One region of the Paenibacillus allorhizosphaerae genome, then DNA from elsewhere that is predicted to be linked to it. Evidence: riboswitches for the same ligand, from Rfam matches in the RefSeq annotation. Region 1 holds a riboswitch; the other holds the start of a gene.
The links. A riboswitch is a leader RNA that binds a small molecule or an ion and turns the genes downstream of it on or off. The one in region 1 is predicted to bind cobalamin.

Region 1 (4,421 bases):
ATGTCTTCCGCCGAGATCCCCTCTGCAACGAGCTGCGCCGGGTGCGCGTTGCGCCCGATCTTTTTGCCGCCGAGAAATAAATCGTACGCGCCGCTCCGGTGCACGATCCCGATATCTTCCAGCACCGCACCGTAGCACGCCATCCCGCAGCCGTTCACGCCGATCATCAATTCCTTCGGCGCCTTCATCCCGCCCACGAGCACATTCAGCCGCTCGGCAACGGGAATCGCGCTGTCCTTCTCTAGATTGCAAAAGTCGCACGCTTTGATTTGCGCGACATCGCCGATCGGGAACACGAGCAGCTTTTCCTGCTTCAGGCGGTTAACCAGCTCGGATGGATCTTCCGTTTGCACGCGCATGATGATCTGGTGGTTGGGGGTATATTCAAGTTCCCCCGTCTCCCCGGCCATTTCGGCCAAAACGGCCATCTGCCTTGCGCTGAACTTTTTGTTCGCGATGCCCGGCGAAACGCCCGCTTCGAAGATGGCAACTGGCTTTGTTTTTCTCACGCCAATGCCGCGATCAGCTTCAGCCACACCGCCGTCCGATACAACGCCCGCCGCCTTCAAAGCGCTGAGCGCCTGCATCGCAAGCGCTGCCGGATGATTCCGTACCTTATCGGCAGATGGCTCGGCAGGGACTGCTCCACGCGGCCGCCCCGCCGCCGTTTCAGCCTCCGCAAGCTCCTCTTCCTCGCTCTCCCAGTCTTCCGTCCCTTCGGACGCATGCAGCGACCAAGGCTCGGCTTCCGGACGAAGCCGTTCATGCGGCTTCAGCGGCTGTTCCAGCGAATCGAGCGTATATTTGCGCTGATATCCGCGCGGCGTAATGATTTTGCCGTGATATACGAACGTCGCCGAATTGCCGATGATCACCGTCGTCAACATCCCGATGTCATGCTCCAGCATCTTGCCCAGCGTCGTTACAATCACCTGCTCGCGGTCGCGGTACGCGCTTTTGACGAGGCCCACCGGCGTATCCGGCGCCCGGTATTTCAGCAATATCCGCTGCGTCTCTACAATTTGCCGCGTCCGTCTCCCGCTGCGCGGATTGTACAGGGCAATGACAAAGTCTGCGGAAGCGGCCGCTTCCACCCGGCGGGCGATCATCTCCCACGGGGTCAAATGATCGCTCAAGCTGATCGTGCACGCATCGTGCATCACCGGCGCGCCGAGCAGCGAGGCGCACGAATTGATCGCCGAAACACCCGGGATCACTTCCACTTCGACGCCGGTTGACGGATTCCACTCCTGGCCGATCAACACCTCGTATACTAAACCGGCCATGCCGTACACACCCGCGTCGCCGCTTGAAATAACGGCTACTTTGCGGCCTCTCTCCGCTTGCCTTACCGCTTCCTGCGCACGGCTCACTTCCTCCGTCATGCCGGTCCGCACAATCTCCTGATCCGTCAACAGCCCGCGGATGAGATCGACGTAAGTGTTGTATCCGATCACCACTTCGCTTTCTTCGATTGCGGCTCTTGCCCGTTCGGTAATATGCTCGAAGGCGCCAGGGCCGAATCCGATAATGAGCAGCTTCCCTTTGTCTCCCATACCCTTCACCTCTATCCGTTTCATTGGCAACCAGGATCGTCGGCGCCGCCGTCTTTGTTTCGCGAACGAACAGCGGCGATTTTCAAATTTTGCCGAAACCGGCTGTAAAACAACAAAAAAAGCATTTCCGACAACATGTGTCAGAAATGCTCCGCCTGCTAAACAACAAAAATGCGCTTGGAAACCGAGCGGCGATCAAACCGTCAGCATCCCAAACGAGGGGCACGTTTTCCAACACCACCCTAACTCCCGTAGGTAACAGTGTCTCAAATAGGCAGGTCTCCTGACTTCGAGCATCCGTTTTTGCGTCTTCCCAGATTTCTCCAGTGACTCGTTGCAAAAACGTTACCGATTTTCCAAAAAAAATCGATACTCTTCACAGTGGCGGGTCCGTGCCGGCTTAAACCGGTCTTCCCTTTTAAGCCGAATTACATCCCAATGGTTGCAAAGCGGCACCTAAATGATCGTTTATTCAGTTTTCTACATGTAACTATAGCACTCCATCTGGGTGTTGTCTATTGAAAACCATTTTGGTAGAATAACGTCGACGCCATGATCCGATAGACTCCGATCCGTATAGGTGGCGCGGCATAATTCATAATTTCATAGATTCATTAAATGAGGTGCCCTTGTGAAGACAAGGGGTAACAGGGAATCGGGTGCAAATCCCGAGCGGTCCCGCCACTGTAACCGGGGAGTTTCTCCCAAGACGTCACTCGATCAGCCGATCGGGGAAGACGGGAGAAAGCGCTGATCCGGGAGCCAGGAGACCTACCTCATTTACGCACCAACACAACCTTCGCGGAAAGGAAAGGTGTACGAACAGTGAAGCGACGCTTGCCTTTATTTTTGTCGTCCGACGATACGTACCCATAACCAATCCAGACGGATTGGTTTTTTTGTATTACCGTCAATCAAATAAGGAGGGTTAAGGGACATGAAAGAAAAAAAATGGGGCCGCTCGCTGCTCCTCATTCTAGGATTTACACTGTACTTTATCGCCAACGAACCGCAATCGGCCTATGCGATGCACATTATGGAAGGGTTTCTTCCCGTAGGATGGGCCATCTTTTGGTGGGCCGTTTTTGTGCCTTTTTTCATCCTCGGGCTCCGTGCTCTGTCCAAAATTACGAAAGAAACGCCCGAACTGAAGCTTATGCTCGGGCTCGCCGGCGCCTTTACTTTCGTCCTGTCGGCGCTCAAAATTCCTTCCGTCACCGGAAGCAGCTCGCATCCGACGGGAACGGGACTCGGAGCCGTCATGTTCGGCCCGCTGCCCATGAGCGTGCTCGGGTCGATTGTGTTATTGTTCCAAGCCGTACTGCTCGCCCATGGCGGCCTGACGACGCTCGGCGCCAACGCGTTCTCCATGGCGGTAGCCGGGCCGATCGTCGGGTATGCTGTCTATAGAACGTTGATGAAATCGACAGGAAAGCAAAAGCTGGCGATTTTTACGGCGGCGGCGCTGGCGGATTTGTCCACGTATGTGGTCACTTCGGCTCAGCTTGCTTTGGCGTTTCCGGCTGAAAGCGGCGGGATCTTCGCCTCGTTTTCCAAATTTGCAAGCATTTTCGCTTTCACGCAAATTCCTTTGGCGATCAGCGAAGGACTGCTTACCGTATTGATCTGGAACTGGCTGCAATCGTACAGCTCGCATGAACTGTCGCTGCTGCAGCGAAAAATGAAAGGGGTTCGGGAATGATGACAAACCGTACGAAGAACATCCTAATGCTCGCAGCCGTCATCGTACTGGCTGTGTTTCCCCTGCTCTTTGTGAGCGGCGAATTTGGGGGCGCAGACGATGCCGCAGAGCAATTGATTACGACACTGCATCCTTCCTATACGCCGTGGTTCTCTTCGCTATATGAGCCGCCAGCCGAAACGGAAAGCATGCTGTTTGCTCTGCAGGCGGCCTTGGGGGCCGGTTTCATCGGTTATACGGCCGGACTGCTGCGGGGCAAATCTTCCAAATCAAAAACGCCATGATCCGGCTCATTGACACGCTTTCATACAACAACAAGCTGCGCGCCGTCTCCCCGTTGTGGAAAAGCGGATTTGCAGCCGTCTTATTTACGCTGTCTTATGCTGCACATCCCATAGTGCAGATGCTGCTTATCGGCTGGCTGTTCGTTTGGACGGTGGGCTATGCGCGGATTCCGGTCAAATACGTCGCCCTATTGTACGGAGGCCCTTGCCTGTTCTACGCAGCCAGCTTGCCGTCGCTGCTGATCGAGCTTCGATCCGCCGACAACATATCCGGTATGCCGCCAACGTTCGTTTTGTTTTCATTCGCGCATTGGACGGCGTATATTCCCGAGGCACGGCTGTACATGACGGATGATTTGTTCTTGCGCATTGTTGCTTGCGTCTCGTGCTTAACGTTTGTCATCGTCACGACCCCTGTCTCCGATCTGTTTCAGGTACTGAAAAAATTGCGTGTTCCGGGCCTCGTGCTTGAAATCATGCTGATCATGCACCGTTTTTTATTTTTGCTTAACGATACTGCCCACGATTTGTATACGGCGCAGCAAGCCCGCGGAGGCCAGACCGGATTGAGAAGCCGACTGCACGATACGGCGATGCTCGCGGTCAGGCTGTTCGGCAAAACGATGCAGCGCTACAAAGCGCTATCGTACGGGCTTGTGGCACGCGGATTTACGGATGAAATCCGGATGGCTCCTTACGAAGCTTCTGCCGTCCCTTTCCGTTACCGCCGGGAAAGCGCAGCCGGCATCCTGTTGTTGTTCGCGCTCGAATGCTGGCTTCGATGGAGGGACATCCGATGAATCCGATAAATTCTGCGTATTCTATAATGGAGGCGAAAGGGGTTAGCTTCGGTTATCCCGGAACCGACAAGAAAGCCTT
Region 2 (4,421 bases), 430 kb from region 1:
CTGTTAAGCTACTGACATACTGCTGTCAGTAGCTTTTTGGTATCGTATAGACAGATTCCATATCAAAGGAGCTGTTCTAGTAAATGAACACGAAAGAGACATTGAACCGTTTTGAAAACTTGGTCCGGCAATATATTCGCGGATTGGAGCCGCTGACGATAGAGCAGCTTACGAGAAAACCATCCGACGACGAATGGTCGTTAGGTCAAATGTACCTTCATTTGATTCAGGGGACGCTATATTTGCATTTGCGAAATATCGAGGCTTGCCGGGAGCAGGCTGCGGAAACCGGTGGTACGGAAAGAAAAACGGAGGCAGGCCGCCTGGTGTTTGCGCAAGGCAGCTTTCCTGGGATCCGCATTCAAGTGCCGGCCACGCCGGAATATACGCCCGCGCAGCCGGAAAGCAAGGAACAGCTGGTTGCGGGACTGAACGATGTGGTGCGGCGCATGCAGGAAGTGGAGCCCGCGCTTGCGGATATGCAGGAGAGCGGCACGAAGGCTCATCCGAGATTCGGCGACCTGAACGCGGTCGAGTGGTTTCAGTTGGTCGAGATGCACTACCGGCACCATCTGCTTCAAAAGGCGCGGTTGGAGCAATTTGTTGGTTTAAGCAGCCTGCCAGGCGAATCATCCAAGTGATATGTCGATTGGAAATATTTTTTATTTCTTCCGACTCAGGTCCAAATATAAAATGTAGTTGTACTTCGTAGCGTGTTTGATTTCGTCGGTTATAATCTCGAATACCATGTCACGGTAATAGCGGTTGGGCAGACCTGCGCGGATATCGCGATATTTCTCGACTGCGGCCAGCTCGCCGAACAGCGCTTTTTTCACGCCGTCAATGTATGAAGCCGGTTTCTCGAATGAAGTGCTTTCGAGTGCCGTAATCGTTTGGCCGGTCAAGTTTTGATAAATGGTTCTAAACATGTTGTTATGCTTCCGCTCGTCGTCCCGTATGCTTTCGATGATTTTCTTTTCTTCCTGCGTAGGAGCGATGGAAATCAGATAGTCATAAAATAATTCGTCTTCCCGTTCGCCCTGGACCGATTGTTTGATTAAGGCAAGCGCTTCTTGCAAAGATTTGTACGATTCAGGTTGAGCCTCGTTCCGGTATCCATAGTAATCCATGTCCGAAAACATAGCTCCGGTACTTGCAGGGGGGTAGGCATAAGGCACCCAAGGTTGATAAAAAGGATATTGAAGCACGCTATTCCCTCCGAACGATAGTAAATGATGAACGCAAATCCGTGATAATATATGAGAGTTTCGTTGGAAGGGCAACATGTCTAGAAAATAAAAGCCCAAAAAAGAGGGGACCGCCCCTCTTTTTGCTTTTTTTTTAAAGCGGCTTCGGGTACGGAGCGGGAACGCCATTCGATCCCAAATAAATTTGCTTTAAATCAAAAGCCGGAACTGTTTGGATTTCATCGCGTATGCGATAATCAAAAAAACGGATGGAGCGTGAATAACGATTGGAGATTGTAAAAGGCGCAAATTTGTTATTACGGTTTGTTTTGGAGTTATGCGCGCTGACTGCGCTCGGGTATTGGGGCTTTCGAACCGGAAACGGCTGGATTTTGAAAATCGCTCTAGGCATAGGAGCCCCGCTGCTTGCTGCGATCATATGGGGGCTGTTCGTATCTCCCAAAGCGACATATGATGTGGGCAACCTGGGGCGTTTGGTATTTGAGATCTTGGTTTTTGGATCGGCCGCCATTTCATTGTACTATTTCGGACAAGCCCGGCTATCGGTTATTTTTGTCATTACGGCTGTAAACAGCCGGGTGCTGATCGTCGTGTTCAAGCAATAGCCGGCGAGGCGTCTGCTTTTCTTGTAGACGAGCGTAAGCCGTCATGATAAGATAATGAAGTCATTTTCATAGTTTTAAAAAAGAGAACGGGTGGCGAGCTTGGAAGCTCGTCATAATAGGGAAACCGGTGAAAATCCGGTACGGTCGCGCCACTGTAAGCGAGGAGCCCCCGCAAGAGCCACTGTTTCGCAAGAAATGGGAAGGAAGCGGGCCAGCGTCGATGCGCAAGTCAGGAGACCTGCCTGTTCGTTAACACCCCAGGAACCTACGCGATATAGGGAGGTGTGAGATCGGCGGCTGTACCGGCTATGCTCTGGCTGCAGAAACATCGTTTTCTGCATCGGCGGCTTCGGTTTTTCGTTTCGGCATCCTATCCATACGATCGCAGGCATCTTCCATTCGGGGAGGTGCCTTTTTTGGCTTGTTCCCGGCTTAAGCAACGGTTCTATGAAAATGGGCAGTTCAGAGAGAAGAGAGGGAGAAGCGAGAACAATGGGCAAAATTAGTGCATGGAAACGTCCGTTTTATCTGCTGGTCATCGGCCTGCTGCTGTTTGCGCAGCTCGTTAGCGGCATCGGCGGCTTCGCCGGTGTTGCAGCTGCGAACGCGCTCCAGACCGATACGGGATCCGGCGAGGAGACCCGGATAATAACGGTTTCGCAAGCAATTGAGGAAGCGTCCGCGTGGGTTGCGAATCATTGGGACGTGAATAATACAGAACTGAGAGACTGGTATGTTTATACGCTTCATGCGGCAGGCAAGACGGTGCCGTCAACGGATGAGTATTTGAGTGAAGCCAAGAAGCAAGCAGCGAGGCTCGAGGTTCAAGCGAAAGTAACCGACTACGTCACATTGGCGCTAGGTGTCAAGGCGGCGGGAGGGGATCCCGTTTCTTTCGGAGGGATCAATCTCATCGAGCGGATTTACAATCATCCGCAGCTCGAAATGCAGGGAATTAACGGGGTGATTTATGCCCTTCTTGCATTGAATAACGGATCGTACCAGGTTCCGGTGAACGCAACCTGGACGCAGGATAAGCTGGTCAGCCGACTGTTGAGCAGTCAAATTCCGGATCAGGGCTGGGCACTGGACAATAGCAAGTCCGATCTGGATTTGACCGGTGCGGCGCTATGGGCGCTTGCTCCATACAAGGATCGTTCTGACGTGAAAGCGTCTGTATCGAAAGCAACGGCTTGGATCGCATCGATACAGTCGGGGAACGGCGACTTAAATTCGGAAAGCGGCATTGCCAACAGCAATACATTGGCTTATGTAATTTTAGGACTTTCCGCGCAGCAAATCGACGGAAGAACGGGAAGTTTTGATAAAATTTACGGGAATCTGCTGACCGCATTGTTCCGTAATTTTAACGCGGACGGCGGGTTTGCAGTTACAAACGGAACGTCGTCTGACAAATCTGCGACGTATCAGGGGCTGCTTGCCCTGCTTGCTTTCAATACGCTAACCGGCGGGCAAGGCGGGGAGTATGAAGTTCCCCTGCCTTCGGAAGGCAATCCGCAGCCGAAAGCATCGGTATATGTCCATATTGAACATAAGGACACGACGCTTGCGGAAGGGGATCTATCGGCCGAAACACCGCTCGAAGCGCTGCAGCTGCTGGCTGCTCAGAACAATCTCCCTGTCGAGACTTCAGACGGTTTCTTCTTCGACGTAACGAAGATCGGAACCGTATCGAAGTACGTATACGGCAGTTCATATGATTATTGGGCTTTCAATATTAAACGGGACGGAAAATGGACCAACGATTATCTTTGGAAGGACGTTAAGCTGCAAGACGGTGACGAGCTTGCCATCTTCTACGGGCCTTACGATGCTTTCAAAATGCTCGCAGACATTTCATTGGCACCCGAGGAACCTGTTGCAGGCGAACCGTTCCGCGTAAAAGTAACGCAGATCGAAAATTTATACAGTTCCCCGGCGGTCTCCGTCGCTGCTGCAGTGTATGTGCAGGTCGGAGAGCAGAAAGTATGGACGGGCGCGCAGGGCATCGCCGAATTCCCGAACGGGTATACGGCGGCGGACCAGCGGATTGTCGTTACCGGACCGCTCGTTAACGGCTATCCTACCGTGCTTCGCGGGGTCAAACGCTTAACTGCGAACGATAATCCGGGACCCGTTCCGGGAGGACCGGTGCCCCCGTCAAGAACGATTACGATCAGCGTGGCGGGCGATGATAAGCTTGGAACGATCTTGTCTTCACAGTCGCTTGACTGGCAGAGCGGAGATACGGCATTTTCCGTCCTCATTCGCGCCTTGGGGGCGGGTCGGGTACAATCGAAGGGCAGCGGCTCCAGCGCCTACGTAAGCGGAATCGACGGTTTGCGCGAATTCGATAAAGGATCGAAGAGCGGCTGGATGTACGCGGTCAATTGCTCGTTCCCGACGACAAGCGCCGGCGGCTACAAAATCAATATCGGGGACCGCGTCGACTGGCGTTATACGAAGAACGGCGGCGATGACGTGAAAGCGGCGCTGACCGAATCGTGCACGCCTCCTCCGGGTGCGGGCAATATTCAGACGAGCCCGAATGCCGCGAGCGAGCTTGAGAGCAACCTGGCTCTGATTCCGATCGGTTACGCCAACACGA

Region 2: it holds a riboswitch for cobalamin, as region 1 does, so the genes downstream of both, ACFQI7_RS16635 (S-layer homology domain-containing protein) here and ACFQI7_RS18645 (energy-coupling factor ABC transporter permease) in region 1, are expected to answer to the same signal.

The regions. Positions count from the first base shown of each region.
Region 1 is NZ_JBHSRV010000004.1:505,102-509,522, forward strand. It holds gene cobJ (precorrin-3B C(17)-methyltransferase) at 1-1,556, opposite strand, end outside; cobalamin riboswitch at 1,813-2,031, opposite strand; cobalamin riboswitch at 2,161-2,349, shown strand; gene ACFQI7_RS18645 (energy-coupling factor ABC transporter permease) at 2,494-3,258, shown strand; gene ACFQI7_RS18650 (energy-coupling factor ABC transporter substrate-binding protein) at 3,258-3,542, shown strand; gene cbiQ (cobalt ECF transporter T component CbiQ) at 3,539-4,342, shown strand; gene ACFQI7_RS18660 (energy-coupling factor ABC transporter ATP-binding protein) at 4,339-4,421, shown strand, end outside.
Region 2 is NZ_JBHSRV010000004.1:73,946-78,366, reverse strand. It holds gene ACFQI7_RS16655 (helix-turn-helix transcriptional regulator) at 1-15, shown strand, start outside; gene ACFQI7_RS16650 (DinB family protein) at 84-641, shown strand; gene ACFQI7_RS16645 (ferritin-like domain-containing protein) at 663-1,208, opposite strand; gene ACFQI7_RS16640 (YrdB family protein) at 1,475-1,813, shown strand; cobalamin riboswitch at 1,885-2,073, shown strand; gene ACFQI7_RS16635 (S-layer homology domain-containing protein) at 2,306-4,421, shown strand, end outside.